2 regions of the Martelella endophytica genome follow, and region 2 is predicted to be linked to the other one. Evidence: predicted binding sites of a transcription regulator. Region 2 holds the regulator's gene; the other holds the start of a gene.

Region 1 (15,371 bases), 1.9 Mb from region 2:
TCAACATCGACCCGGTCGAGGCCGAGTTCCAATATCGCCGGCTCTATTACGGCATGCAGGCCAATTGCGCCGGATGCCGCGCCAAGCAGCGCTGCCGCGACGACCTCGCCTGCAGCGCAGCCGCCCGCCACTTCCGCGAATATTGCGAAAACAATGAATTGCTGACCGAAATGCAGGCCAATCCCGACATCCTGCTGAGCGACGGCTGACGCTTCACATCAGAGTGCCCGCATTGCTCCGGCTCAGGACATCAGCCGCGGATATTCGATCGCCGGGCATCGGTTCATGACCACCTTCAGGCCCTTTTCCATGGCCTGCGCCGCCGCGGCATCATTGCGAATGCCGAGCTGCATCCAGATCACTTTCGGAAGCGGTTCCAATTGCAGCGCTTCATCGACCACGCCGCCGACATGTTCCGACGCGCGGAAGATGTCGATCATGTCGATTGGCTCGGGAATATCGGAAAGCCGCGCGAACACCTTCTGGCCGTGGATGACCTTGCCCTCAAGCCCGGGATTGACGGGAAAGACGCGGTAGCCCTTCGAAAGCAGGAAGGCCATGACACCGTTGCTCGGCCGCTCAGGCTTCGGCGAGGCACCCACCAGCGCTATGGTGTCTACGAAGTTCAGGATGTCCCGGATCTGTGCGTCGTCTTCAATTGCTTGTGTCATGACAGCACCTTTCTACCTGTGCTAGCGTCTCGAAAATAACGGAGGCGGCCTTAGGGTCGAAAAAAACCATGAAATACCTGCTTGCGGCGACTTTTCTTGCCATTTCCGTCGGGTCTGCCGGCGCCGATGACATCAACAGATATGATATCCAGGACATGACTTGCAATCAGGTCCACACAATTCTTGACCAGCAGGGCGCGGCGATCCTGCGCTATCCGGCACCAAACGGCAGCGGCAGGACACTTTACGATCGTTACGTTCGCGATCCACTGGTTTGCGTTGGGGAAGGCAACCACGCGATCCAGCGCACGGTTCCGGTCAGAGACACACCAAACTGTCCGACGTTTTCCTGCAAGCCGGGTCCGCGGGAATGCGATCGCGATGGCGGTCTCTTCTGCATTAGCGACAACTGATACGCTTCCACAAACCTCGGCCCTGCCGTTCGGTCAGGCTCGAAGCGCTGTAATTGAAATCCCCGCATCCTGTCAGGCTGCGGGGTCTTTCGTTTCAGCGGCGTGCCCGCTCCCTCCCTCAGCGACTTTCGCCCTCGGGAAACTCCGGCCGGCGGAAGAGCGACGAGATCGCCGTGAGGCCTGCACCGATGGCCCCGACGGTGAAGATGACCTGCAGGCCGGCGCTGGTCGTGGCGGCAAGCATCAGGTCGGATTTCTCAAGCGGCTGCACCGTGATTTCCAGAAGGCCGATGATCCATTGCGCTGCGGCACTGCCCGGAACCATCGGGATGCAGCCCGCGACCGCAATCGCATTGCCGACACGGCGCACCGGAAACGGCGTGTTGTAGGAGAGCTCGACCGCGAGCGCGACGGCGATTGCGGCTGCGAAGGAGGCCGCCTCGAGCGGCCAGCCATGGCGCATACAGAAGGTCCGCACTGCCAGCGCCAAGGCCCCGGCAAGCGCCGCCCAGCCGAGATTGCGATAGCCGAAATTGAACAGAACCCCGAAGCCGGCAGCCGCAACGGCCCCGAAAAAAGCGTGGTGAAGGATATTCGGAACCGGTTTGGCGGCATCCACCATGCTGCCGCCGAAGACGATATGGGCGGCGCCGACGCCGACGGTGATGAAAACCAGGATCATCGCCACCGACACGAAGCGGGCGCTGCCGAGCGTCGGATACCCCTCCATGATATCCGTCTGGGCGTTCATAGACGGCACGCCCGGCACCAGCATCAGCACGGCGGCGCTCATCGAGGTTGCGACCATGGTGCTGCCGGCGAACACCGCACCGATCCCCGACAGAACGGCGGCGACGAAGGCGACCGTCGCAGTGACGACGAAGGGATTGAAGTGACGCTCAAGCAGATGGAGGCGCACGTACTGGCCCGCCATGCTGGCAATCAGCGTCGTCACGAAGGCCGGCGCATCGGCGCCGAGCAGCCGGCCGAAGGCGGCGCAGGCAAGCCCCGCGGCAAACACGTTGAGCGCCCGATGATGCTTGGGCGTTTCCGTCTTCGCTCGGAAAAGCGCAAGGCGAACGTCATCCGGTGCCCACCCGCCACGGGCAACCTCCGCGCAGATCTCGCGGACCCGGTGATTGATCCGCATGTTGACGCCGTGATGGCCGACCCCGACCATGTGAGTCGAGGTGCAGAAGCCATCCCCCACCGTCGTCGAGATCGAGGCAAAGCCGACGCGGATATCGACGCTGCGTACACCGAGACCCTTGGCGATCTTCTCGATGCCCTCACGAACCACGGCGGACTTGGCGCCGGTTTCCATCAGCACCTTGCCCGCCTCCAGCGCCACCAGCGCCACCTCCTCGAGCCGCCTTTGGCGGGAAATGAGCTCTCCGTGAAACCCCTCTTCCTCCTCGAATGCGGCAGTCTCGGCAGTGCTGTCAGTCATCTGGTGTCCTTTGCTGTTTGGCCGCCGGCACAATAGCCCAGCATAGCGGCCTGGCCATGCGCCAAGTCAAGCGTCGGCATGCAACGTTGTGCCGGTTATCGGACTGTCACAATTGGCTCGAGGCATCCGGTACGGCATCCCCCGAAATTGGCAAAACGCCCCTTTCGGTTGCATATTTCGGAAGTAATAACCCGAAGGTCGCCCTTATATGACACTTTTATGACGTATTCTTGAAATTTATATAAAATAAATCGACATAATTCCGGTAAATATGAATTTTTTACAACATGCTATGCTGGATAGACTTTCATTGTTATAGCACTTCCGTTTTCAACCAAACCTCAAAAGGGCTATCTGATGAAAATCGGAAATTTTTCCAAGGGCGCTAAGGTCGTAGCAATCGCCGCCGCCATGGTCGTTACCGGCACTGTTGCTCAGGCACAGAGCGTAAACCTGACGGGTTCGGGCGCATCCTTCCCCTTCCCGCTCTACTCGGCCTGGTTTAAGGATTTTGGCCAGAAGACCGGCATTCAGGTTAACTACCAGGCCAAGGGCTCCGGTGGTGGCATCGAAGACTTCACCAACGGTGTTGTCGACTTCGCTGCTTCCGATGCTGCCATGTCTGAAGAAGAACTCGCCAAGATCGAGGGCGGCGTTGTCATGCTGCCGATGACGGCTGGCGAAATCGTGCTCGCCTACAACCTCGACGGCGTTTCCGAACTGAAGCTGCCGCGCGATGTTTACCCGAAGATCTTCCTCGGTGAGATCACCAAGTGGAACGACGCGGAAATCGCCGCTGCCAACGAAGGCGTCGAGCTCCCCGACGAAACCATCACTGTTGTTGTTCGCTCCGACTCCTCGGGCACCAACTTCAACTTCACCAACCACCTTTCGGCCATCAGCTCCGATTTCGAAAGCAAGGTCGGCGGCGGCAAGACCGTTCCGTGGCCGAACGCTTCGAACTTCGTAGCCGCTCCGGGCAACCAGGGCATCACCGCCACGATCAAGCAGACCCCCGGCGCGATCGGCTACATCGAATACGGCTATGCCCAGCAGACCAACACGCCTTACGCCATGCTTGAAAACCAGGCCGGCAACTTCGTGAAGGCTGGCCCGGAAGCTGGTAGCGCCGCTCTCGCTTCGGCTGAACTCGACGAAAACAACGTTGCCTTCATCGTTGATCCGGCTGGCGACGACTCCTACCCGATCGCGACCTTCACCTGGATGATGTTCTACAAGGACGCCGGCCAGGACGCTGCCAAGGTCGACGCTCTGAAGCAGATGATCGAATACGGCCTGACGACCGGCCAGACGATGGCTGACAAGCTCGGCTACATCCCGCTTCCGGAAAACGTTGTCGAAACCGACAAGAAGTCGATGGAAGAAATCGGCGGCTGATTTCTGGCTGTTGTTGCTTTCGCCGGGGCGTATTCGCTTACGCCCCGGCTTTTGTGAAATTCAGACTGCAGAAGATTAAAGCACTCCATTGTCAGATCGCGGATCGCCCCGATCGCCGCTAGCAGGAGCCCTTTGATGGCCGATACCCCGAAATCCGTGGCGCCGCGCGACGGAAGCGTTTCGCGACCGCCGACCGCCTTCGAATATGGTTACGACAAATCCTTCCGGGCTCTGACTTTCGCCGCCGGCTTCGTCACGATTGCACTTCTGGTCTACATCTTCTGGAAGATTGGCGGCCAGGCTGCTCCGGCCATGCAAAAATACGGCCTCGACTTCCTGACCACGGTCAAATGGAATGCCAATACCAACGAATACGGTATCCTCGCGGAAATCTGGGGTACGCTTTATTCGTCATTCCTTGCCCTTCTTTTCGGCGGCGTCCTCGGCGTGGCGGTTGCGATCTTCCTGACACAGGGATTTCTGAACGCACGGCTTGCGTGGATTTTCCGCCTGATCGTCGAAATGCTCGCCGCCATTCCCTCGGTGGTCTTCGGCCTGTGGGGCATCTATGTGCTGATCCCGGCGATCCGCCCGCTGGCGCACTGGCTGCATGAGACGCTCGGCTTCATCCCGTTCTTCTCCACCAACCTTGCCGGCCCCGGCATGTTCCCGGCGATGATCGTGCTGTCGATCATGATCCTGCCGACGGTCGCCGCGATCTCGCAGGACGCCTTCAAGGCTATCCCGATGAAGATCCAGGAAGCGGCCTATGGCATGGGCACCACCAAGTGGGAAGCGATCCGCAAGGTGATCATCCCGACGGCCTCCGGCGGTATCTTCGCTTCGCTGGTCCTCGGCTTCGGCCGCGCGCTGGGCGAAACCATGGCGCTTGCGATGTTGATCGGCAACTCGCAGCAGGTCACGCTTTCGCTGTTTGCGCCCGCCACGACGCTGGCCTCGCTGCTCGCCTCCACCTTCCCGGAAGCCGGCGCCAACCAGATCGGACCGCTGATGTATGCGGCGATCGTCCTTCTCGTGATCACCATGGCCGTGAACATCATCGGCACGATCATCATGAACTACACCGCGCGCCAGACCGTGACGTAAGGCTTTGGGGAACTGACATCATGACCACGACCGATCAGACCATCATGAACCCCGAGGTTGTTGCCCTCGGTGATCCCAATCTGAGCTTTTCCTTCGGCGAACGCCGGACACTGATGAACTTCATCCAGACCGTCATTCTGTGGCTGCTGGCGGCGGTTGCCGCCGTGCCGCTGATCTCGGTCCTCTACATGCTGATCAGCCGCGGCGGCGTTCGCCTCAGCCTGGCGCTCTTCACCGAGCTTCCGCCTGCACCTTTCGAACAGGGTGGCGGCATCGGCAATGCGATCGTCGGCACGCTGGTGATGGTTGCGATCGCATCGCTCATCTCGATCCCGATCGGCGTGCTTGGCGGGATCTATACCGGACTGATCAACCCTCGCAGCCGCTTCTCGTCACTCGTTCGGTTCGTCGGCAAGGTCTTGACCGGCTTTCCCTCGATCCTTGCCGGCGTGTTCGTGTATGCCTGGCTGGTCATCATGATGAAAACCTACTCGGCCGTCGCCGGTGGCCTGTCGCTGGCGATCCTGATGCTGCCGACCATTCTTCTGACCTCCGAACAGGCCTTCCGCATGGTGCCGCAGCGGATGAAGGATGCGGCCTACGGCATGGGTTGCAATGCGACACAGGTTGCGACAAAAATTGTTTTGCCGACGGCCCTTCCCGGTGTTATGACCGGCGTCATGCTCGCGGTGGCAGGAGCATCGGGGGAATCGGCTCCGCTTCTGTTCACGGCGTTGTTTTCGAATTACTGGATCGGAAGCTTCACGGAGCCCACGGCGTCATTGTCGATCTTGATCTACAATTTCTCGGCAATGCCCTATGAAAATCAGATCGAACTTGCATGGACGGCTTCGCTGGTACTGGTACTCATTGTGCTGGTCTTCAACATACTGAGCCGTTCCTTTGGAACCCGCCGCGTGTAAGAGAAAAGGGCGAGAACATGTCTTTGGAAATGGAAGCGAAAAAGGTTGATGCCACAGCCGAGCAGGACGCCGGCGGTGATGTCGCAATCGGCGCTCGCATCGAGAAGATCTACTACGGCGACTTCCTCGCCGTCCGTGACTCGGCCGTCAACATCGAAAAGGGCAAGATCACCGGCTTCATCGGTCCGTCGGGCTGCGGCAAGTCGACCGTGCTGCGTTCCCTCAACCGCATGAACGACCTGATCCCCTCCTTCCGCCTCGAGGGTCACGTCCACTTCCTCGGCCAGGATGTATACGGCAAGAATGTCGACCCGGTCGTCGTTCGCCGTCACATCGGCATGGTGTTCCAGCAGCCGAACCCGTTCTCGATGAGCATCTTCGAAAATGTTGCCTTCGGTCTGCGCCTCAACGGCTTCAAGGGCGACCTTTCGGCCCGCGTCGAAAAGGCGCTGCGCCGTGCGGCGCTGTGGAACGAGGTCAAGGACAAGCTGAAGCAGAACGGCCTGTCGCTCTCCGGCGGCCAGCAGCAGCGTCTGTGCATCGCCCGCGCGATTGCCACCGAGCCGACCGTTCTCCTGATGGACGAGCCCTGCTCGGCGCTCGACCCGATCGCCACCCGCCAGATCGAAGAGCTGATGCTGGAGCTGAAGAAGGACTACACGGTCGCCATCGTCACCCACAACATGCAGCAGGCAATCCGCGTTGCCGACAAGACCGCGTTCTTCTCGGTCGACATGTCGCAGGGCGGCCGCACGGGCTTCCTCGTCGAGATGGGCGACACCAAGCAGATCTTCGAGAACCCGCAGCAGCAGCTCACCAAGGAATATCTCTCGGGCGAGTTCAGCTGAGGCACGCCTCGGTTTCAACCACCGGTTACAGGGCGGCTTTTCATCAAGGCCGCCCTTTTGTATGGTGCACCGGCATTCTGGAAAGTGACGGATGTTCAAGCATTGCCTCGACCTTGAGAAGATCGAAGCCAGGCTGCGCGAGACCCAGCGCGAGTTTGACCGCATCAACGCGCTTCTGACAATGCGCCGCGACGGCATGCCCGACGCCATCATCGAGCAGATGCTGGAGGGCTATGCCTATGTGAACCGGCTGCTGATCAACGGCACCGAAATCATGAAACTCGGCGAATTCCACCACCTGCTGGAGCTCAACCATCTGGTGCTCTGCGGCTCGTCCTCGGAGCGGCGCGCCGAATTCCGCAACCATATCGAACGCACGGAAGCGCATTTCTACGACCGCGAGGCGGGCGATATCGGCGGCCTCGTCGACTGGTATCAGCGCCACACCTCAAAGCCCGTGCGCAAGCTCGCCGCCGGCGTCTATGTCCGGGTGCTGAGCCGGCCGCAGCTCTTCATAGAAGGCAATCACCGCACTGGCGCACTGATCATGAGCTACCTCCTCGGGCTCCAGGGAAAGCCGCCCTTCGTGCTGACGCCGGAAAACGCCGAGGCCTATTTCAATCCCTCGACGCTGGTGCGGGACTCGCATAAATACTCGCTCGACGAACTGATCAAGATCCCCAAGCTCGCCCGCTACTTCGCCAATTTCCTTCAGGAAAACGAAGACGACAGCCTGTTGGTGAAGACGAAGTCGCTGCAGGCCAGCTGAGCCCGCTCAGTCCGCCGCCACCTTCACCACAAGCCGTCCGCGCACCTTTCCTGCAAAAATATCGTTCGCCGCGCCAGGCAGATCGGCAAGCGCGATCTCACCTGCAGTGACGCTTTCCATGTGCCCGGCCGTCAGCGTATTTGCGAGCAGCCGCCACGCCGCCTCGCGACGGCGCGGTGCGGCCATCACAGAATCGACCCCGATCAGCGTGACCGAACGCAGTATATGCGGCATCACGGTTGTCGGAAGATCCGGCCCGCCGGCAAGCCCGCAGGCCGCCACCGCACCACCGTAGACAGTCTGGGCGAGAACGTTGGCGAGCGTCGTGGAGCCGACGCTGTCGACGGCGCCCGTCCACCGTTCTTCCTGCAGCGGCCGTCCCGGTTCAGAGAGCTCCCTGCGGTCGATGAAGGCGCGGGCACCGAGGCTCGCCAGATAGTCATGCGTTTCCGGACGGCCGGTCGAGGCGGTGACGTTGAAGCCGAGCGCCGCCAGAAGCGCGATCGCATATGAACCGACGCCGCCGGCCGCCCCCGTCACCAGCACGCTGCCCTCGCCCGGCGCAATGGTGCCCCAGGCCATCAACTGGTTGACGCACAGCGCTGCCGTATAGCCCGCCGTGCCGATCGCCATCGCCTGCTTCTGGGTGAGGTTATCCGGTTGCCGCATCAGCCATTCGGGCTTCAGCCTCTGATAGGTGCTGAAGGCGCCCCATTCGGTCTCGGAAAGGCCGTTGCCATTGGCGATCACCTTGTCGCCGGGCGCAAACAGCGGGCTTGCGGATTCCACCACGGTACCGGCGACATCGATGCCAGGCACCATGGGGAAGCGCCGCGCAATACGGCCCTTGCCGCTGACGGCAAGGCCGTCCTTGTAGTTGACGCTCGAATAATCGACCCGGACCAGGACCGGCAGATCGGGAAGATCGGAGCGTTTCAGCGTCGTCAGCTCTGCCTGCAGGTGGTCCTTGTCGCGGATCAGCATGGCGGGGAAGGTATCGGTCATCTCGGGGGCTCCCTGTTTGGCCCGAACCTAACGCCGCCTCGCCGACGGATGCAATCCGCTTCGGGCCGCTTCAGGCCGCCGAGGCCATTGCAACGGCAATTCTGGCCGCGAGGGCGGCGTTGTTCTTGACCAATGCAATATTGGCGCGAAGGCTGTTGCCATCGGAGAGCTCGTTGATGCGGCCAAGCAGGAACGGCGTCAGTTCCTTGCGGGTGATTCCCCTCTCGTCCGCCTCGCGCAGCGCGGCCTCGATCGTGTCGTCGATGAAGGCATGCGTCAGCGCATCGGCTTCCGGCACGGGGTTGGCGACGAGGATGCCCGTGCCGGTATCGAGCCTGTGATGGGTGAGGATCGTCTCGGCGAGTGCCTCGGCACTGTCGAGGCGGTGATCGGCCGGATAGCCGCTGGAACGGGTGAAGAAGGCCGGAAAGTCATCGCTCTGATAGGCGATCACCGGAACCCGCTGGGTCTCCAGATATTCAAGCGTCTTCGGGATATCGAGGATCGACTTCACCCCGGCGCAGATGACAGTGACCGGCGTGCGGCCGAGTTCGATCAGGTCGGCGGAGATGTCGAAGGTCTGCGCGGCGCCGCGATGAACGCCACCGACACCACCGGTGGCGAAGACCGGAATGCCGGCGAGCGCCGCAATCTTCATTGTCGCGGAAACGGTCGTGCCCGCCGTCTGTCCCTTGACCATGGCAACAGCAAGGTCGCGTCCCGATGCCTTGACGACACCATCCTCGACCTTTGCCAGCCGCTCGATCACGGCGGGGTCGAGTCCTGCATGCAGCTTGCCGTCTATGACGGCAATAGTCGCGGGCACGGCTCCATTTTCGCGGACAACGGCCTCGACGCCGAGCGCAGTTTCGAGGTTGGCTGGATAGGGCATGCCGTGGGTGATGATGGTCGATTCCAATGCGACCACCGGACGGCCGGCGGCAAGCGCCTCCCTGACCTCGGCACTGAGGATGATTTCGATATCAGACAAGGGTGTCTCCATGGTTTGAAACGGTTTCGAGCCGGTGCAGGTTGGCCTCGACGAAGCGGGCCGAAAGCGCCGGGTGAACGCTCGCAGGCGTCTCGGTGGTCAGCGAGCCGATGAGCCCACCCCGCCGCACCGCCTCCCTGAGGTCGGCATTCTGCAGATAGTAATAAAGCGTGCCGGCAATCATCGCGTCGCCGGCCCCGGTCATGTCCACCGGCTGGGCGACAACGACGGGCAGGCTGAAGGCTGAGCCGTGAGTGGCGACGACGACGCCGCTTGTACCGCAAGTGAGGATCACCGCGCCCGCCCCGGCCGCATTCAGCCGCAGCGCCGCCGCGCGCATGCTGCCGACATCGCGGGAGAATGTCTCTCCGAGAAAAGCCGACGCCTCATCGAGATTGAGGAACAGCAGATCAACCCCTTCGAGGTCTTGCGGCAGACGCCGGACCTTGGGCGTCGAGACCGCATCGATCGCTAGGTCGAAACGGCCGGCGCGGCGACGCTCGATCAGCGCCGCCAGCGCTTCAGCCGGCAGGTTGCAATCTCCGAAGACGAGCCGGGCGGCCGCAAGCGCGGGTCCTGCATTTTCCAGGAGCTCCGGTGTCAGCCGGTCAAAGATCGCCATGTCGGCGATCCCGTAGGCAAGGTCGCCGGTGGGTTCGAGAATGGCGGCATATTCGGCGGTGCGCTCATCGGCAAGCGACAGCACATTCGATACGTCGACGCCGCGTTCGCGCATATGGCGCGTCAGGTCGCGACCGCTTTCATCAGCGCCGACCACCGAAACGAAGCCGACGCTGGCGCCCAGCATCGCCAGGTTTTCGGCGACGTTGCGGGCGACGCCACCGAAGCTGCGCATGCCTTCCACCGGGTTGGAGGTACCGGCAATCAACGGCGCCCGCGCAACATATTTGCGATCGATGACGGCGCCGCCAAGCGCCACGATCCGGTCTTCGCCGGGCAGCACATAACCGCGCCCGAGAATATAGCCCCGCTCCGTCAGCTTCACCACGTGGGCGGCGACGGCAGAGCGCGACAGGCCGAGTTGGTCGGCCATCTGCTGCTGGCCGGCAAACGGATTTTCGCGGATGAGATGCAGGAGGGCTGTTTCGGTCTCGCTCAGTTCGGACATGGTTGGCTCCGTTGCAGGACGCCATCATAACAAAAGTTTTCTGTATAACAATTGTTTTCGAAGGTTAGGAGGAAGGTTGTCGCAGGCCCTCTTCGGAACTTGCCCGCCATCAATCCGCATGGCTTTGACTTTTCGTGCAGTTTCCCGCGGGAATGCCTTTTTTCGCTGCCGGTGCGATGCTATAGCGCTCGGGACCCATTGCAACACGGGGTGTCGACCGCGGCGCCCGACAGACGAGGAAGAAGCATGACGAAGATCAAGGTGGCAAATCCGGTTGTCGATCTCGACGGCGATGAAATGACGCGCATCATCTGGCAGCTCATCAAGGACAAGCTCATCCTGCCGTATCTCGATCTGCCGATCGAATACTACGACCTCTCGGTGCAGAACCGCGATGCCACCGACGACCAGGTGACGGTCGATGCCGCCAACGCCATCAAGAAGCACGGCGTCGGCATCAAGTGCGCGACGATCACCCCGGACGAGGCCCGCGTCGAGGAATTCTCGCTGAAGAAGATGTGGCGCTCGCCGAACGGCACGATCCGCAACATCCTCGGCGGCGTGATCTTCCGTGAGCCGATCATCATGCAGAACGTGCCGCGCCTCGTTCCCGGCTGGACCCAGCCGATCATCGTCGGCCGTCACGCCTTCGGCGACCAGTACCGCGCCACCGACTTCCGCTTCCCGGGCAAGGGCAAGCTGACGATCAAGTTCGTCGGCGAGGACGGCCAGGAAATCGAGCACGAAGTCTTCGACGCCCCCTCCTCCGGCGTTGCCATGGCGATGTATAACCTCGACGATTCGATCCGCGACTTCGCCCGCGCCTCGTTCAACTATGCTCTCGGCCGTGGCGTTCCCTGCTACCTGTCGACCAAGAACACGATCCTGAAGGCCTATGATGGCCGCTTCAAGGATCTGTTCCAGGAAGTCTTCGACGCCGAGTTCAAGGACAAGTACGAAGCCAAGAAGATCTGGTACGAGCACCGCCTGATCGACGACATGGTCGCTGCCTCGCTGAAGTGGTCCGGCGGTTATGTCTGGGCCTGCAAGAACTATGACGGCGACGTCCAGTCCGACATCGTTGCCCAGGGCTTCGGCTCGCTCGGCCTGATGACCTCGGTTCTGATGACGCCGGATGGCAGCGTCGTGGAAGCCGAAGCCGCGCACGGCACGGTGACCCGCCACTACCGCCAGCACCAGAAGGGTCAGGAAACCTCGACCAACTCGATCGCCTCGATCTTCGCCTGGACCCGTGGCCTCGCCCACCGCGCCAAGCTCGACGACAATTCAGAACTCGCGACCTTTGCCGCGACTCTGGAAAAGGTCTGCATCGACACCGTCGAGAGCGGCCACATGACGAAGGACCTGGCGCTGCTGATCGGCCCCGACCAGCCGTGGCTGTCGACCACCGCCTTCCTCGACAAGATCGACGAGAACCTCAAGAACGCCATGGCTGCCTGAGCCAGGCTTAACGAGTGAGAATACGAAACCCGGCCATTGGGCCGGGTTTTTTGTTGGTCAGCGCGCCGCTCTTTGCCCTTTACCAACGCGCTTTGCCGCGATAATAATTGGAACATAAAAAGAACAAATGGAGGCACATCGTGAGCAGGATAGAGTTTTATACCAACCCGCAATCGCGCGGACGGATGGCACGCTGGATGCTGGAGGAAGTGGGGGCGGACTACGAGACCCACATCCTCACCTATAACGGCACGATGAAGGAACCGGCCTATCTGGCGATTAATCCCATGGGCAAGGTGCCGACCATCGTCCACGACGGCAAAGTCATCACCGAATGCGCGGCGATCTGCGCCTATCTCGCCGATGCGTTTCCAGACGCCGGGCTCGCGCCGCCGCCGGCGGAGCGCGCCGCCTATTATCGCTGGCTCTTCTTCGGCGCCGGCCCTCTGGAGGCCTCGGTCAGCAACCGTGCGCTCGGCCTCGCCGTGCCTCCGGAGCGGGAGCGGTCCATCGGCTACGGCAATTTCGCTCATGTCATGAAGACACTCGACAGGCACCTGTCGGAAAGCTCCTACATTGCCGGCGAAGCCTTTACCGCCGCCGACGTCTATGTCGGCTCGCAGATCCTGTGGGGCGTGCAGTTCGGGACGGTGGAGGACCGACCGTCATTCCGCGCCTATGCCGACCGGCTGAGCCCTCGCCCTGCCTTTATCCGCGCCAACGAGCTGGATGATGACGCAGCCGCATCGGGCGTGAGCGCGTAGAGGCTGCCGGTGCTGCGACATTTGCGCGCAAAACGCTGCAATGCACCGGCTCCAGCCGCCTGCGATCTTGCCGCCTCGTGGAAGCGGGAGTAAGCCGGAAAGCGCAAAAGTCGATGGGAGGGGATGCCCGATGGAGGACTTGCACTTTTACACCAACCCGCAGTCGCGTGGTTGCATCATCCGCTGGATGCTTGAGGAAACTGGCGTTCCATACGAAACGCATCTCCTGGCATACGGCAGCGCGATGAAGGCGCCGGATTATCTTGCGATCAACCGCATGGGAAAGGTGCCAGCCATCCGCCACGGCGAGGCGATTGTCACCGAAGTCGCCGCTATCTGCACCTATCTGGCCGAGACCTTCCCGCAAGCAGGACTTGCTCCGACGCCGGGCGAAAGAGCCGATTGTTATCGGTGGATGTTCTTCGCCGCCGGTCCGCTCGAGGAGCTCGTCACCAACAAGGAGCTGGGCTTCGAGGTCCCGCCGAAGCGCCAGGGCATGATGGGATACGGCCGGGCCGAAGATGTGGCGGAAACTCTGGAAGAGGTGCTGACCGGCAGGCCTTATATCTGTGGGGAGCACTTCCGCGCCGCCGACATCTATTTCAGCTCCCAGCTGATCTGGTGCTTCAATTCCGGCGCCATCGAAAAACGCCCGGTTTTCGAGGCCTATGCCGACCGCGTCTCCGACCGCCCCGCCCTCAAGCGCGCGACCCGCCTTGACGAAGAGGCTTTGGCGAGAATGAAGGCCAGTGCCGCCTGAGACGCAGATATCGCTGTAAGCCCACTGCTACTGACGACTTTCTGGAAGGTCGATGACGCCGCTCAGGCGGCGTCATCGACCTTTTCGTCATTGCCGGGAATGTAGTTCAGAACCGGGCCGAGCCAGCGCTCGACCTCCCCGACATCCATGCCCTTGCGGCGGGCATAGTCTTCGACCTGATCGCGCTCGACCTTCGCAACGCCGAAGTAATAGCTGTCCGGGTGGCCGATATAGATGCCGGAAACCGACGAGCCCGGCCACATCGCATAGCTCTCCGTCAGCTCGACGCCGGTCGCGTTGGTGGCGTCCAGCAGCTCGAACAGCGTCTTCTTCTCGGTGTGGTCCGGCTGCGCCGGATAGCCGGGTGCAGGACGGATACCGCCATAGGCCTCGCCCACGAGTTCGGCATTGGAAAAATTCTCGTTCGGCGCGTAGCCCCAGAATTCGCGGCGCACGCGCTCATGCATGCGTTCGGCAAAGGCCTCGGCGAAGCGGTCGGCGAGCGCCTTGACCATGATCGACGAATAATCGTCATTGGCGCGCTCGAAACGCTCTGCAATCGCGATCTCCTCGATGCCGGCCGTAACGACGAAGCCGCCGACATAATCGCCCTTGCCCGTATCCTCGGGCGCGACGAAATCCGACAGCGCGACATTCGGACGATCGCCACGCTTGGACAGCTGCTGGCGCAGCGTGAAGAAGGTTGCGCACGCGTCCTTGCGGTTCTCGTCGGCGAACAGGCGGATATCGTCGCCGACGGCGTTCGCCGGCCAGAAGCCGATGACCGCGCGCGGGCGGAACCACTTCTCGTCGATGATCTTCTCTAGCATCGCCTGGGCATCGGCAAAGAGCTGGCGGGCGGTCTCGCCCTGCTTCTCGTCGTCGAGAATGTTGGGATAGCGTCCCTTCAGCTCCCAGGTCTGGAAGAACGGCGTCCAGTCGATGTAGTTTGCGAGCTCCGCAAGGTCATAGTCCTCGAACACCTTCGTGCCGAGGAAGGAAGGACGGTGCGGCTCATAGGCCGACCAGTCGACCTTGACCCCGTTGGCGCGGGCGGCCGGCAGCGGCAGGCGGTTCTTTGCGGCTTCCGCTCGGCGATGCGCATCGGCAACCTTGACGTATTCCTCGCGGATACCGGCGACATAGCCGTCCTTGGCCTCGGGCGTCAGCAGATTGCTGACGACGCCGACGGCGCGGCTGGCATCGGTAACGTAGATCGCCTGGCCCTTCTCATAGGCCGGGTGGATCTTCACCGCCGTGTGTGTGCGGCTGGTGGTCGCCCCACCGATCAGCAGCGGAATATCGAAGCCCTGGCGCTCCATTTCGGCGGCGACATGGACCATCTCGTCGAGCGACGGCGTGATCAGGCCGGAAAGCCCGATGATATCCGCCTTGTGCTCCTTCGCCGCCGCCAGGATCTTTTCCGACGGCACCATCACGCCGAGGTCGATGATCTCGTAATTGTTGCAGGCCAGCACGACGCCGACGATGTTCTTGCCGATATCGTGCACGTCGCCCTTCACGGTGGCCATGATGATCTTGCCGTTGGAGCCGGCAGCTTCCGCGCCGCTGAGGCGCTTTTCCTCTTCCATGTAGGGCAGCAGCACCGCGACACCCTGCTTCATCACGCGAGCGGACTTGACCACCTGCGGCAGGAACATCTTGCCGGCGCCGAAGAGATC
Region 2 (15,371 bases):
GCCTGTCCATCATGCAAGCTTCGTGGCGATTGTAACGGTCGTGCCGGCCGCGCTGGTGATGGCGGTCTGGATGATTGCGAGCCCGCTCCTCATCGGTGCGGAAATCCGCAAGGATTTTCCCGAGAGCGTGCGCCTGGAGCCGGTGTCGCAGCAGAGCCTCACCTTCAACACCGTCACCTCGGTTGCCTATGGCCTGCGCCAGCTGTCGCCGGAAGCTAGGGCGCAGGTCAGCGCCGATACCGATCAGCTCCGTCAGGTGCTGGCGAGAAACGGCATACCGCTCGCCGCCAATCCACCGGCCTTCGTGCTGCAATCGGCCGAGCGCATGAACGCGCTTTCGGCGAAGAGCAGCTATGCCATGGCGGCGATCGTGCTTGCCGTCTCTCTGGTCTCGCTTGCGCTTGCCTATCGCGCTGTCCGTCCCGCCTTCAAGGCGCGCAACAGCGTCGAGCGGGTGGTGCTGGCCACGCTTCTGATCGCCTCGTCGATCGCGATCATCACCACGGTCGGCATCGTGCTATCGATGCTGTCGGAGACCCTGCGCTTCTTCTCACAGGTCTCGCCGATCGATTTCTTCTTCGGCACGGTCTGGGATCCGCGTTTCGCCGCAGCGGGCGAGGCGGGCTCTGCCGGCCAGTTCGGCCTGATCCCGCTGCTCGCCGGCACCATCTACATCTCGCTGGTGGCGATGGCCGTGGCGGTGCCGATCGGGCTCTACGCGGCAATCTACATGTCCGAATATGCAAGCTCGCGGCTGAGGGCCATCGCCAAGCCGCTGCTCGAAGTGCTGGCCGGCATCCCGACCATCGTCTACGGCTTCTTCGCGCTGGTGACCGTCGGTCCGCTTCTGCGTGATCTCTCCGCCGAGCTGAACAATCTTCTGACGGGCAATTATCGCAACTTCATCGAGGCGCAGTCAGTGCTGACGGCGGGCATCGTCATGGGCATCATGCTCATCCCCTTCGTTTCGTCGCTGTCGGATGATATCATCAACGCCGTGCCGGACAGTCTGCGCAAGGGCTCGCTCGGCCTCGGTGCCACGCAGTCGGAAACGATCAAGCGGGTGGTGATGCCGGCCGCCCTTCCGGGCATTGTCGGGGCGCTGCTCTTGACGGCCTCGCGCGCCATCGGTGAGACCATGATCGTCGTGCTCGCCGCCGGTGTGGCCGCCAATCTGCAGCTCAACCCGTTCGAGCCGATGACGACGGTGACGGTCAAGATCGTCAATCAGCTGACCGGCGACCTCGAGTTCAACACGCCGCAGACGCTGGTGGCCTTCGCGCTCGGTCTGACGCTGTTCGTCATCACGCTCTGCCTTAACGTTTACGCGCTCTACGTCGTGCGCAAGTACCGGGAGCAGTATCAATGAGTTTGCCGACCGGAAACGATGCCGCGGAAGTCCGTGCCAAGCTCGCCGAGCGCCGCCGCAGCGGGCTGAAGCGCCGCCATGCCGCTGAAAGACGCTTTCGCGTCTTCGGCAGGCTTGCGATTGCGATCGGCCTGTTCTTCCTCGTCGCACTGCTCTATTCGGTCGCGGGCAAGGGCTTCACGGCCTTCCAGCAGACCACGATCACGCTGCCGATCACCTTCAGCGCCGATGTCATCGATCCGGACAATCAGCGCCGGTCGGATCAGAACCTGCTTCTGACCGCCAACTATCCGCTGCTGGTGCAGGACGCGCTGGCGAAGACGCTCGGCATCGACCTCGCCAACAAGGCGGAGATGCGGGAAGCGATGCGGATGATTTCCCGCAGCTCCCGCGTCGAACTGCGCGATGTCGTGCTGAAGGATCCGGGCGTGATCGGCAAGACGCAGGATGTGCGGCTGCTGGCCGCTGCCGATATCGACTCGGCCAACAAGGGACAGATCGATCTTTCGGTTCCGGAAACCAGCCGCAGGGTATCCGATCAGCAGCTCGCCTGGATGAACGAACTGAAGGCCGATGGCCGGCTGAAGACGAGCTTCAACACCGGCTTCTTCACCCATGGCGCTTCCTCCCGTCCGGAATCGGCCGGCATCGGCGTCGCCTTCGTCGGCACGCTCTACATGATGGGCATCGTGCTCGTCCTGTCGCTGCCGCTCGGCGTCGCCTCGGCCATCTATCTGGAGGAATTCGCGCCGAAGAATCGGTTGACGGATGTCATCGAGGTCAACATCAACAATCTGGCGGCGGTGCCCTCCATTGTCTTCGGCCTACTCGGCCTTGCCGTCTTCATCGGCTTCCTCGGCCTGCCACGCTCGGCCTCGCTGGTCGGTGGGCTGGTGCTGACGCTGATGACGCTGCCGACGATCATCATCGCCACCCGCGCGGCGCTGAAGGCGGTACCGCCCTCGATCCGTTCGGCGGCACTCGGCGTCGGCGCCTCGAAGATGCAGGCGGTGTTCCACCACGTGCTGCCGCTTGCCATGCCCGGCATCCTCACCGGCACGATCATCGGCCTTGCCCGCGCGCTCGGCGAGACCGCGCCGCTGCTCTTGATCGGCATGGTCGCCTTCGTTGCCGACTATCCGGCAACCCCGCTCGATCCGGCAACCGCGCTGCCGGTGCAGATCTACATGTGGGCCGGCGAGGCGGAACGCGCCTTCGTCGAGCGCACCTCCGCCGCCATCATCGTGCTGCTGGTGTTCCTGATCCTGATGAACCTGACGGCCGTGATCCTTCGGCGTCGCTTCGAGCGACGGTGGTAGGAGAAAACCATGAATGCGATGACCGGACCCGACGCGAAAAAGGCTTTGAACGACAAAATGAACGCTAATACCCACAAGATGGCCGGCAGCAAGGTCTCCGTTTACTACGGCGAGAAGCGCGCCCTGTTCGATGTCGACCTCAATATCCGCGAAAACGCCGTCACCGCGCTGATCGGCCCGTCCGGCTGCGGCAAGTCGACCTTCCTGCGCACGCTGAACCGGATGAACGACACCATCGACAACTGCCGCGTCACCGGCGAGATCACGCTCGATGGCGAGGACATCTACAAGTCCGGCATCGACGTCGTGGAGCTGCGCGCCCGTGTCGGCATGGTGTTCCAGAACCCGAACCCGTTTCCGAAGTCGATCTACGAGAACGTCGCTTACGGCCCGCGCATCCACGGACTGGCTCGCCACCGCGCCGATTTCGACCAGATCGTCGAGACCAGCCTGCAGAAGGCGGGGCTCTTCAACGAGGTCAAGGATCGCTTGCACGAGCCCGGCACCAGCCTCTCCGGCGGTCAACAGCAGCGGCTCTGCATCGCCCGCGCCATCGCCGTCAGCCCGGAGGTGATCCTGATGGACGAACCCTGCTCGGCGCTCGACCCGATCGCCACGGCGCGCGTCGAGGAGCTGATCAGCGAGTTGAAGCAGAACTACACGATCGTGATGGTGACCCACTCGATGCAGCAGGCCGCCCGCGTTTCCGAGCGCACGGCCATGTTCCATCTCGGCCATATGGTCGAGGAAAACGACACCGACACGATCTTCACCAATCCGGCCGACAGCCGCACCCAGGATTACATCATGGGACGCTTCGGTTGAGCGCCTGCATTTACTGAGGGAAGGAACGACAATGGCCCCTTCGCATATTCTGACAGCCTTTGATGAAGAGCTGAAATACCTGCAGCGCCGCATTTCGGAAATGGGCGGACTTGCCGAGGAGATGGTGAGCGAATCGGTCGAGGCGCTGGTCAACACCGACAGCGCCCTTGCCCAGAAGGTGATTTCCGACGACCTGGTTCTCGACGAGGCCGAGCGCGAGATCGGCGACAAGGCGGTGGTGATCATCGCAAGACGCCAGCCGGTCGCCTCGGACCTGCGCGAAATCATGGGCGCGATCCGCATCGCCGCCGATCTCGAGCGCGTCGGCGACATGGCCAAGAACACCGCCAAGCGGGTGATCTCGGTGCAGGGCACCGGCGTGCCGCGCAAGCTCGCCCACGGCATCGAGCATCTGTCCGAACTGGCGCTGCTGCAGCTCAAGGAAGTGCTCGACGCCTACAATTCGCGCCAGGCCGACAAGGCCAATTCGATCCGCGAGCGCGACGAGGAGATCGACGCGATCTACACCTCGCTGTTCCGCGAGCTTCTGACCTACATGATGGAAGATCCGCGCAACATCACCACCTGCACGCATCTTCTGTTCTGCGCCAAGAACATCGAGCGTATCGGCGACCATGCGACCAACATTGCCGAGATGATCTACTACATCGCCACCGGCGCCCAGCCGCAGGGAGAGCGTCCGAAGGACGACAATACCGCGGCCGTCGGCTCCAGTGATACCTGAACGACAAGCCACGATAACGGAGTTTGAGATCCATGGTGCCGAAGATTGCCGTCGTTGAAGACGAAGAGGCCCTGAGCGTTCTGCTGCGATACAATCTGGAAGCCGAAGGCTATGAGGTCGAGACCATCCTGCGCGGGGACGAGGCCGAAATCCGCCTGCAGGAATGGGTGCCCGACCTGCTGCTGCTCGACTGGATGCTGCCCGGCGTCTCCGGCATCGAGCTCTGCCGGCGCCTGAGGATGCGTCCCGAGACCGAACGTCTGCCGATCATCATGCTGACCGCGCGCGGCGAGGAAAGCGAGCGGGTGAGGGGCCTTGCCATCGGCGCCGACGATTATGTGGTGAAACCGTTCTCGACACCGGAACTGATGGCCCGTGTCAGGGCGATCCTGCGCAGGGCCCGGCCGGAAGTGCTTTCCACCGTGCTCAAATGCGGCGATATCGAGCTCGACCGGGAGACCCACCGCGTCCACCGCAAGAGCCGTGAGGTCCGCCTCGGCCCGACCGAGTTCCGCCTGCTCGAATTCCTGATGAGTTCGCCCGGCCGCGTCTTCTCCCGCGCTCAGCTTCTCGATGGCGTCTGGGGCCACGACATCTATGTCGACGAACGCACGGTCGACGTCCATGTCGGCCGGCTGCGCAAGGCGCTGAACTTCTCCCAGATGCCCGACGTCATCCGCACCGTGCGCGGCGCGGGTTATGCGATGGAAGTCTGAGGGCTAGCGCATCGCCCCCAACCGATCTTCGCCCCTCAAGGGAGGGCTATCTCAGATGGCCTTGGATCTCGCTCCATATACTCTCTCCCGCTTGCGGGAGAGATGCCCCGAAAGGGGCAGTGAGGGTGAAGCAGCATGTCCGTTCTTGAGGACGTCAGCTTGGATAACGTCCCCCCTCACTGTCGCTGTCGCGACATCTCTCCCCTCCGGGGCGAGAAGACTTGAGGCTTTGCGGTGAAGCCATATGCGATAGCACCTCCTCAAGGAGGAGGGCAATGAAACGCAATTCCTTCTGCGAAGATGGTTTCCGTCATTGCGGCGGCCCAATGTTTCGTTATCTTCGGGGCGCCGGAGCGGGCGGTTGACCGCTCTTTCCGTATCGGGCGATTGATTTTTCCGCCTGAAAAGGGCACGGACAGAACCGAAGCCGCCGCGCGGCGCCACCCGAAGCCTTCCCCGGTTGCTCCTCCCGCAGCCGGCGCGCGAAGCCGGGCGAGATGAAAGGGACCGAAATGACAAGAGCGAGTTTTGCCGACCCGGCGGTGATGGGTGAATTGATGGCCCGGATGCTGTGGGAAATCGAGGCGGTGCATTTCGCCCCCGACGAGCCCTACAAGCTCTCCTCCGGTCTCGTCAGCCCAGTCTATATCGATTGCCGCAAGCTGCTCTCCTATCCGCGCGTGCGCTCCACGCTGATGGATTTCGCGGCGGCAACCGTGCTGAAGCAAGCCGGTTTCGAGCGCTTCGATTGCGTTGCCGGTGGCGAGACGGCGGGTATTCCCTTCGCCGCCCTTCTGGCCGACCGGCTGGAACTACCGATGATCTACGTGCGCAAGAAGCCGAAGGGCTACGGCCGCAACGCCCAGATCGAGGGCACGCTGCCCAAGGGCGCCCGGGTGCTGATGGTCGAGGATCTGACGACGGCCGGCGGCTCGATGTTCCACTTCATCAACGCCGTGCGCGAGGCCGGCGGCGTCGTCGAGCATGGGCTGGCGCTGTTCTACTACGATATCTTCGAACAGGCCGAGAAGCGCTTCACCGAAGGCGGCGTCGACCTCCATTACATCGCCACCTGGAAAGAGGTTCTGGCGGTTGCGCGCGAGGAGCAGCGCTCTGACCCGAAGACGCTCGACAGCGTCGCCGAATTCCTCGACAGGCCGATGGAATGGTCGCGGGCCCGTGGCGGCCTGGAAGAACTGCTCGTATAACAGCAACAGACAAAAGACCGGGAGAGAAGAATGATTGTGTGCTGCGGCGAATCGCTGATCGACATGTTGCCCCGCGAAAGCAAGGCCGGGGAGCCTGCCTTTGCCCCCTATGCCGGTGGCGCCGTCTGCAACACGGCGGTCGCGCTTGCCCGGCTCGGGCGGCCGACCGGCTTCTTCTCCGGCATCTCCTCCGACCTGATGGGCGACATCATCCGCGAGAAGCTCGATGCCTCCAAGGTCGACTACAGCTATGCGGCAGTCTCCGACCGTCCGACGACGCTTGCCTTCGTCAAGCTCGTCAACGGTTCGGCGAGCTATGCCTTCTATGACGAAAACACCGCCGGCCGGATGATCACCGAGGCCGACCTGCCGACGCTCGGCGACGACTGCAAGGCCATGCATTTCGGCGCGATCAGCCTCATTCCCGAGCCCTGCGGCTCCACCTACGAGGCGCTTTTGATGCGCGAGGCGGATCACCGGGTGATCTCGCTCGACCCGAACATCCGCCCGACCTTCATCACCGACGCCGACAAGCATCGCGCCCGCATCGAGCGGATGGCGGCAAAGTCCGACATCATCAAGTTCTCCGACGAGGATCTCGACTGGTTCGGCCTTGAAGGCTCGCTCGACGACAAGGCCCGCCACTGGATTGCGGCCGGCGCCAGCCTCGTCGTCATCACCCGCGGTGGCGAAAGCGCGATCGGGTATACCGCGACGGAAAAGGTGGAAGTGCCGAGCGAAAAGGTCGAGGTGGTCGACACGGTCGGTGCCGGCGACACCTTCGATGCCGGCATTCTCGCCTCGCTCGACATGGCGGGGCTCCTGACCAAGGCGAAGGTGAAGGCGCTTTCGGCCGATGCCATCCGCGACGCGCTGGCGCTCGGCGCCAAGGCAGCTGCCGTCACCGTGTCGCGCGCAGGCGCCAATCCGCCCTTTGCGCATGAGATCGGCCTCTGAGCGGCCTTTACTTCACCTTAAGCATAACCGCGTAAGGTCCCGGGCACTTTGAACGGCATATTGGTTGGTCGTCCCCATGCGCGCATCTGGTGAAATTCCCATGCATAGAGAATATGGCCGCAGCCGCGCCAAATGGCGGGGCATCGGCCTTGCCGCGGCGCTGATGCTGCTGTCGGCCTGCTCGATCCTGCCCGGCCGGTCGGACCCGATCCCGACGCCGATTGCCGCCAATCCGGCCTCGCTCCGCATCGCGCTGCTTGCCCCCGAGCCCTTCCATATGCTGAAGGACGAGGTGAAGCTCACCGTCTATCAGCGCGGTGGCGGAAACGATATCTCGCGGGACTACATGCTGGTTGCCGCCGACAATGAGGCCGCCGAGGCCGCGGTCGCCAGGCTGCGCAAGCCCGGCCAGGTGCTGCAGGTCTATCGGCTGACGCCCGCCGATGCGCTGGCGCTTCACGATCAGCAGCAGGAGATGGCCGCAGCCCGCACGGGCAGTGCCAAACCCGGATTCTCGGTCGATCTCGATACCTCCTGCTGGAATGCGGCGATGATCGATCCGGCGGTGCCGCTCGATGTTCTGATCGAGGCCGGCGACGGAACCGGGTTCCACCCGCTGCTGTCCGACATCAACATCTTTTCGCTGATGAACCGGCCGGAAGGTTCGCGGCTGAAGAGCTGCTCCGAGAAATAGCGTCTGGTGCGACGCGGCTTGCCGGGTCGTGCTCTGTGCGCTTTGACAGGGTTTACCCCTCTCCGCCCTATAGGGGCATCTCCCCCTTTGAGGGGGAGATCGTCTATCGAGCGGCTTTTTCTACAGGATATACCGCGACAGGTCCGTATCCTGCGCCATGTCGCCGACATGCTTGCGGACGTATTCGCTGTCGATCAGCAGTTCCTGACCGGACTGGTCCGGGGCGGTGAAGGAGACTTCGTCCAGCACCCGTTCCATCACCGTCTGCAGTCGCCGTGCGCCGATGTTTTCGACGGAGGCATTGAGGTGCACCGCGACATCGGCAAGCGCGTCGATCGCATCCTCGGTGAAGTCGAGCGAGACTTCCTCGGTATTGAGCAGCGCCTTGTACTGGCGGATCAGGCTCGCCTCGGTTTCCGTCAGGATGCGGCGGAAGTCTTCCTTGGTCAGCGCCTGCAGTTCGACGCGGATCGGCAGGCGGCCCTGAAGCTCCGGCAGCAGGTCCGAGGGCTTGGAGACGTGGAATGCGCCGGACGCGATGAACAGGATGTGGTCGGTCTTGATCGGGCCGTACTTGGTGGCAACCGTCGTGCCTTCGACCAGCGGCAGCAGGTCGCGCTGCACGCCCTCGCGGGAAACGCCAGCCCCCATGCGGCCGTCGCCGGCGGCGATCTTGTCGATCTCGTCGAGGAACACGATGCCATCTTCCTGCACCAGGCGCACGGCCTCGCGCTGGATCACCTCGTCGTCGAGCAGCTTGTCGCTTTCGTCACGGATCAGATCCTCATAAGAGGCCTTGACGGTGGTGCGGACCTTCTTGGTCTTCTGGCCCATGCCCTTGCCGAACATTTCCGATAGGTTCAGAACGCCGATATTGGCCCCCGGCATGCCCGGAATTTCAAGGCCCGGCATGCCGGAGCTGTTATCGTTGATCTCGATGTCGATTTCCTTGTCATCGAGTTCGCCGGAGCGAAGCTTCTTGCGGAAACTGTCGCGGGTCGCCGGCGAGGCCGTCTTGCCGACCAGCGCGTCGAGAACGCGTTCCTCGGCATTGGCATGCGCCTTTGCCTGGACTTCCTGGCGCTTCTTCTCGCGCACCAGCACGAGGCCGATCTCGACCAGGTCGCGGATGATCTGCTCGACATCGCGACCGACATAGCCGACCTCGGTGAACTTGGTGGCTTCGACCTTGATGAAGGGCGCGCCGGCAAGCTTGGCGAGGCGCCGCGAAATCTCGGTCTTGCCGACGCCGGTCGGGCCGATCATCAGGATGTTCTTCGGCATCACCTCGTCGCGCAGATCGTCGGGAAGCTGCTGGCGGCGCCAGCGGTTTCTGAGCGCAATCGCGACGGCGCGTTTGGCGTCGTGCTGGCCGATGATGTGGCGGTCGAGCTCGGAAACGATCTCGCGGGGGGAAAAATTGGTCATCTGTTACTGCTCCTCAAGCGTCGCGGGCCATCAGAAGTGCCGGACCGCCTGTCATGCTGAATGTACCGAGCCGGACGAAACCGGCCTTCTCATAGGCGCGGATCGCAGCCGCGTTTTCGGGATGCGGGTCTACGAGGACGCGCATCGCGCCGTTATTCAGTGCCCGCTCCGCCATGGCGGAGACGAGCCTTGTACCGAGCCCCTTGCCGATCATGTCGGCCGGCCCGATGAACTGGTCGATGCCGAAGGTGCCGGCGGGCTGGCTCGCGAGCGCGGATTCCCTGTCGCGCTCGCCATCGAGATCGCAGAGCTGGATATAGCCGAACGGCACCTCATCCAGCGTTACGACGAAGGGCGATACCGTCGGATCGTTGAGGTGAGCGCGCATTTGCTCCACCTGCTTTTCCGCCCGGTCCCACCATGCCGCGACATGGGGCGCCCGGAGCCAGCGGGCCATCAGTTCCAGATCGCTTTCTTCAAGCGGCCTGAAATCTATGGTCCCGTCATGCGGCATCCAGCGTTTCCACGATGACATTGTCGTTGGTGTAGACGCAGATCTCGGCAGCGATCGCCATTGCCTTGCGGGCAACATCCTCGGCGGACCTGTCGCTGTCCATCAGCGCCCGCGCCGCCGAATAGGCGAAGTTGCCGCCCGAGCCGATCGCCATGACGCCGTGTTCTGGTTCCAGAACGTCGCCATTGCCGGTGATCGCCAATGTAATGTCCTTGTCGGCGACGAGCATCATCGCTTCCAGATTGCGCAGATACTTGTCGGTGCGCCAGTCCTTGGCAAGCTCGACGGCGGCGCGCATCAGCTGGTCGGGATATTGCTCCAGCTTGCGTTCCAGCCGCTCCAGCAGGGTGAAGGCATCGGCGGTCGCGCCGGCGAAGCCGGCAATGACATTGCCCTTGCCGATGCGGCGAACCTTGCGGGCATTGCCCTTCATCACCGTCTGGCCGAGCGAGACCTGGCCATCGCCGGCCATTACCACCATGCCGTCCTTGCGCACGGTGATGATGGTCGTTGCGTGCATGGTGCCGAAGGGATTGTGTTCGCTCATAGTCCAATACTCCTCGGCAATTCCGCTTTCGGAATTGCTTGTACAAAGATTTGGCCCTTCAGATCAGGGCCTTTCCGGCTTCCTATGTAGGCAGCCTTGCCACAATTGCAATCCGTTCACGCCCGCCGACCCTGTGCCAGCAGCATGCCGACCAGAATGAGCGCGAGGCCGCTGAAACGCAGCAGGGGTGCGGCGGTGACGCCTTCGGCAAGATCCATCGCCGCGCCGGTGATCATCTGGCCGCCGATGATCAGCACCGCGGTGTTGACTGCGCCGATCCGGGTGATGGCGAGCGAACCGGCTGCGACGAAGATCACGCCGAACGGCCCCGCCAGATAGGCATAATAGGGAATGTCCCTGATGGTCGGCGGAATGAGCCCGCCGACAATGACCGCGACCACGCACATCACCGCGAAACCGACAATGTGGTTGAAGAAGGACGACACCATCGGCGAGGTGGAGAGGCTCAGCCGCCCGTTGACCTGGCGGCTGATGCCGACGAGAACGCCGGCGGTGACGGCAAAGAGGATCGCCTGGATCATGCCTGCGCTCCCGCGAGAATGACCAGAAGACTGCCCGCCAGAATGAAGGCGACCGTCAATAGATCCCGGCGGTCGAGCTTCCTTGCGGCAAGGCCGAAGAAGCCCCACTGGTCGGCGGCAAGCGAAAACAGCACCTGGCCGCCGAGGCCAAGCGCGATCGCGCCGGAGAGCGCCAGGGGCGAATTGACCGCGAGCGAGGCGGTGATCACGGTGGCCGCACCCGAAACGCCACCGAGATAGGCCCACCAGGGCGCCCGCGGCTTGGGCTCGGACGCCGTGTCCTTCGGCCTTATTAGATAGAGCACGGCCAGAATGATGATCGCCGCGATCGTCCCGGCGCCGTGTCCCACCCAGGAGGCGAACATCGGGCTGCCATAGAACGCCGTCACGGCATTGAGATGGGTCATGACCGCCATCAGGCAGCCGGCAGCAAAGGCAACGAAGAAATAGGGAAGCGAGCGGGACATGCGGAGGACTTTCGGACGAGACTTCTCGCTTTTCCTTAAAGGAGAAATGACCACCGGGAAAGCGGCGGCTCCTCCGAAGCTGCGTCCCGTCAATTCCGGGTATCAGGTTTTCGCGATCCAGCAGACGGCGAACGCTGGATGCGGGACGCTGGAAGGAGAACTATCGCGCCCGCTTTTCTTTTGCGCTTCACCGGCCTGCCTGTTAAAGACACGGGGCATCATCCATGGAGGCATCAGGCATATGGCCGCTGAGAACGAAGCCCGCCGCGCGGAGATTGCGCGCGAGACCAAGGAAACCGCGATTTCCGTGTCCGTCAATGTCGACGGAACCGGCGAGGCGCGGATTTCGACCGGTGTCGGCTTCTTCGACCATATGCTCGACCAGCTCTCCCGCCATTCCCTGATCGACATGACGATCGAGGCGAAGGGCGACCTGCATATCGATGATCACCATACGGTGGAAGACGTCGGCATCGCGATCGGCCAGGCGCTGGCCAAGGCGCTCGGCAACCGCGCCGGCGTGACCCGCTATGCCTCGATCGACCTCGCCATGGACGAGACCATGACGAAAGCGGCGCTCGACCTTTCCGGCCGGCCCTATCTCGTCTGGAACGTCACCTTCCCGACCGAGAAGATCGGCACGTTCGATACCGAGCTGGTGCGCGAGTTCTTCAATGCCTTTGCCCAGAATGCCGGCATCACGCTGCATGTGCTCAATCATTACGGCGCCAACAGTCACCATATCGCCGAGACCTGCTTCAAGGCGGTGGCCCGCGCGTTGCGCACCGCTGCCGAGATCGATCCGCGTCAGCAGGGTCGCGTTCCCTCGACCAAGGGCATGCTCGCCTGAGGAGGCAGAATGGCAAGCTTTCTCGTGCTGGAGCCTGCAGGCGACGACGCCCCGGAAAGGGTCCGCTTCATCCGCGACGGGTTTTCCTGGGCCGGGCTGATCTTCGGGCCGTTCTACCTTCTGGCAAGCCGGGCATGGATTGCCGGATTTTCGACGCTCGTCATCTCGATCCTGTTGTCCGTTGCCGGGTTCTACGAGGGCCTTTCCTTTGCCGCAGGCGCGGCCTCGCTGGCGCTCAACCTGTTCATTGCGCTCGAAGGGCGCGAGTGGAAGGCTGCGGCGATGGAACGGCGCGGTTTCAGGCTCAGGGATGTCATTGTCGCAAGCGACATCGAGACGGCGGAAGAGATTTATTTCAGCGGGCGTGAGAGCGTCTCGCCGTTTTCAGCCATTCGCGCGACCGATCCCTGGCCGGCTGGCGGCATCGGGTTGATGGACGCCTATTCGAAGAAGTGAAGACCATGAAAGTTGCGATTATCGATTACGGCTCGGGAAACCTGCGCTCGGCGACCAAGGCCTTCGAGCGGGCCGCCCGCGAAAGCGGCAGCGATGCCGAGATCATCCTGACCGACAAGGCCGATATCGTCGCCGGTGCCGACCGCATCGTGCTGCCGGGCGTCGGCGCCTATGCCGATTGCCGCGCCGGCCTTGCCACCGTTGACGGCATGGTGGAGGCGGTGCGCGAGGCGGTCGAGGCGAAGGCGCGCCCTTTCCTCGGCATCTGCGTCGGCATGCAGCTGATGTCGGAGCGCGGCCTGGAAAAGACCGTGTCCGAAGGGTTCGGTTGGATTGCCGGCGATGTCACCGAGATCACGCCGTCCGATCCGACGCTGAAGATCCCGCAGATCGGCTGGAACACGCTGACCCTCAACACGCCGCACCCGCTGTTCGATGGCATCCCGACGGGCGATACCGGTCTGCACGCCTATTTCGTGCACTCCTATCACCTCGCCGCGAAGAAACCGGAACAGGTGATCGCCACCACCGATTACGGCGGCCCGGTTACCGCCTTCGTCGCCGACGGTAACAAGGCCGGCAGCCAGTTCCACCCGGAAAAGAGCCAGACGCTCGGCCTGAAGCTGATCGCCAATTTTCTGACGTGGGCGCCCTGAGGCTGCCCTCCATTTCGAAAGACTGAATCCAGATGATACTCTTCCCCGCAATCGACCTGAAAGACGGCCAGTGCGTTCGCCTGAAGCTTGGCGACATGGAGCAGGCGACGATCTACAATCCCGATCCGGGCGCCCAGGCAAAGGCCTTCGAGGATCAGGGGTTTTCGTGGCTGCATGTGGTCGATCTCAACGGCGCCTTTGCCGGCAAGACGGTGAACGGCGACGCTGTCGACGCGATCCTGAAGGCGACGAAGAACCCGGTTCAGCTCGGTGGCGGCATCCGCTCGCTCGCGCATATCGAGAACTGGCTGTCGCGCGGTCTTGCCCGCGTCATCCTCGGCACGGTCGCGGTGCGTGATCCCGAGCTGGTGAAGGCGGCCTGCAAGGCGTTTCCAGGCAAGGTTGCCGTCGGCATCGATGCGCGCGGCGGCAAGGTGGCTGTCGAGGGCTGGGCGGAAGCCTCGGAGCTCGAGGTCGTCGAGCTGGCGAAACGCTTCGAAGGCGCCGGCGTTGCCGCGATCATCTACACCGACATCGACCGCGACGGCATCCTTTCCGGCATCAACTGGGATGCGACGCTGGGCCTCGCCCGCGCCGTCAATATCCCGGTGATCGCCTCGGGCGGTCTCGCCTCGATGGACGACATCGCCCGGATGACAAAGCCGGACGCGCAAATCCTCGAAGGTGCAATCTCCGGCCGCGCGCTCTATGATGGCCGGATCGATCCGGCCGAAGCGCTGGCGCTGCTGAAAGGCTGAACCCATGACCCTGAAAGCCCGTGTCATTCCCTGCCTCGACGTCAAGGACGGCCGTGTCGTCAAGGGCGTCAATTTCGTCGACCTGATCGACGCCGGCGACCCGGTGGAGGCTGCAAAGGCCTATGATGCGGCGGGTGCCGACGAACTCTGCTTCCTCGACATCACCGCCACCTCCGACAATCGCGAGACGATCTTCGACGTCATCACCCGCACCGCCGAGCACTGCTTCATGCCGCTCACCGTCGGCGGCGGCGTGCGCACCGTGGCCGATATCCGCAAGCTTCTGCTCTGCGGCGCCGACAAGGTGTCGATCAACTCGGCTGCGGTGAAGAATTCCGATTTCGTCGCAGAAGCCGCCGACAAGTTCGGCAATCAGTGCATCGTCGTCGCAATAGACGCCAAGCGTCGCCCCGAAGGCCCCCATGGCGGCGAAAGCGACTGGGAGATCTACACCCATGGCGGCCGTCAGTCGACCGGCATTGACGCGGTGGAATTTGCCCGCACCGTGGTGGAGCGCGGCGCCGGTGAAATCCTGCTGACCTCGATGGATCGTGATGGCACCAAGGCTGGCTTCGATATCGAGCTGACGCGGGCGATTGCGGATGCCGTTTCCGTGCCGGTGATTGCCTCCGGCGGCGTCGGCACGCTCGATCATCTGGTCGATGGCATCCGCGAGGGCCATGCCACCGCCGTGCTCGCCGCCTCGATCTTCCATTTCGGGATCTATTCCATCGGCGAGGCGAAACATTATATGGCGGATGCGGGCATCGCCATGCGGCTCGACTGAGGGGGAACACAATGTCTGACTTCACGCTTGCCGATCTGGAACAGATCGTCGCGACGCGGGCCAAGGCCTCGCCGGATGAAAGCTGGACCGCAAAGCTGGTTTCGAAGGGCCAGGAGCGCGCAGCCAAGAAGCTGGGCGAAGAGGCCGTCGAAACCGTGATTGCCGCGATCGCCGACCAGCGCACGGAACTTGTCGCCGAAAGCGCCGATCTGCTCTACCACCTTCTCGTGGTGCTGAAGATTGCCGATATTCCGCTTGTCGAGGTGATGGACGAACTCGCCCGGCGCACCGGCCAGTCCGGCCTTGCGGAAAAGGCGGGGCGCGCGTCTTCATGATTGCAGAGTTCCGGGAAGCCCTCGCCAGCGATGGTGTCGCGGCCGACGGCACGCGGCTCGATCAGGTCTCGCCATATCGCTTCTTCTCCGCGGAGGAATGGTCGCATTTCCGCGCCGACACGCCGCTGACGCTGACGGCCGAGGAAGTGCGCCAGCTCCGCTCGCTGAACGACCCGATCGAACTCGAAGAGGTGCGGC

The links. The regulator PhoB, encoded in region 2, activates phosphate uptake and scavenging genes when phosphate is short. The targets are predictions, from matches to a motif close to TGTCATNNANCTGTCAT.
Region 1: pstS (phosphate ABC transporter substrate-binding protein PstS) is a predicted target of PhoB. The motif match lies at 2,743-2,759, and genes of this name have one in related genera.

What each region holds. Positions count from the first base shown of each region.
Region 1 covers NZ_CP010803.1:3,228,297-3,243,667, reverse strand. Annotated here, with positions in the region: gene TM49_RS14820 (DUF6455 family protein) at 1-209, shown strand, start outside; gene TM49_RS14815 (CoA-binding protein) at 243-671, opposite strand; gene TM49_RS14810 (hypothetical protein) at 740-1,084, shown strand; gene TM49_RS23940 (threonine/serine exporter family protein) at 1,203-2,534, opposite strand; gene pstS (phosphate ABC transporter substrate-binding protein PstS) at 2,892-3,932, shown strand; gene pstC (phosphate ABC transporter permease subunit PstC) at 4,068-5,039, shown strand; gene pstA (phosphate ABC transporter permease PstA) at 5,060-5,962, shown strand; gene pstB (phosphate ABC transporter ATP-binding protein PstB) at 5,980-6,810, shown strand; gene TM49_RS14780 (hypothetical protein) at 6,902-7,579, shown strand; gene TM49_RS14775 (MDR family oxidoreductase) at 7,586-8,584, opposite strand; gene TM49_RS14770 (pseudouridine-5'-phosphate glycosidase) at 8,655-9,587, opposite strand; gene TM49_RS14765 (carbohydrate kinase) at 9,568-10,704, opposite strand; gene TM49_RS14760 (NADP-dependent isocitrate dehydrogenase) at 10,951-12,165, shown strand; gene TM49_RS14755 (glutathione S-transferase family protein) at 12,303-12,929, shown strand; gene TM49_RS14750 (glutathione S-transferase family protein) at 13,060-13,689, shown strand; gene metH (methionine synthase) at 13,752-15,371, opposite strand, start outside.
Region 2 covers NZ_CP010803.1:1,296,650-1,312,020, forward strand. Annotated here, with positions in the region: gene pstC (phosphate ABC transporter permease subunit PstC) at 1-1,369, shown strand, start outside; gene pstA (phosphate ABC transporter permease PstA) at 1,366-2,688, shown strand; gene pstB (phosphate ABC transporter ATP-binding protein PstB) at 2,698-3,513, shown strand; gene phoU (phosphate signaling complex protein PhoU) at 3,545-4,258, shown strand; gene phoB (phosphate regulon transcriptional regulator PhoB) at 4,291-4,974, shown strand; gene TM49_RS05940 (orotate phosphoribosyltransferase) at 5,487-6,182, shown strand; gene TM49_RS05945 (carbohydrate kinase family protein) at 6,213-7,139, shown strand; gene TM49_RS05950 (hypothetical protein) at 7,240-7,833, shown strand; gene hslU (ATP-dependent protease ATPase subunit HslU) at 7,954-9,261, opposite strand; gene TM49_RS05960 (GNAT family N-acetyltransferase) at 9,275-9,775, opposite strand; gene hslV (ATP-dependent protease subunit HslV) at 9,765-10,322, opposite strand; gene TM49_RS05970 (DMT family transporter) at 10,439-10,864, opposite strand; gene TM49_RS05975 (DMT family transporter) at 10,861-11,331, opposite strand; gene hisB (imidazoleglycerol-phosphate dehydratase HisB) at 11,573-12,181, shown strand; gene TM49_RS05985 (DUF2628 domain-containing protein) at 12,191-12,637, shown strand; gene hisH (imidazole glycerol phosphate synthase subunit HisH) at 12,643-13,293, shown strand; gene hisA (1-(5-phosphoribosyl)-5-[(5-phosphoribosylamino)methylideneamino]imidazole-4-carboxamide isomerase) at 13,326-14,051, shown strand; gene hisF (imidazole glycerol phosphate synthase subunit HisF) at 14,056-14,838, shown strand; gene TM49_RS06005 (phosphoribosyl-ATP diphosphatase) at 14,850-15,173, shown strand; gene coaA (type I pantothenate kinase) at 15,170-15,371, shown strand, end outside.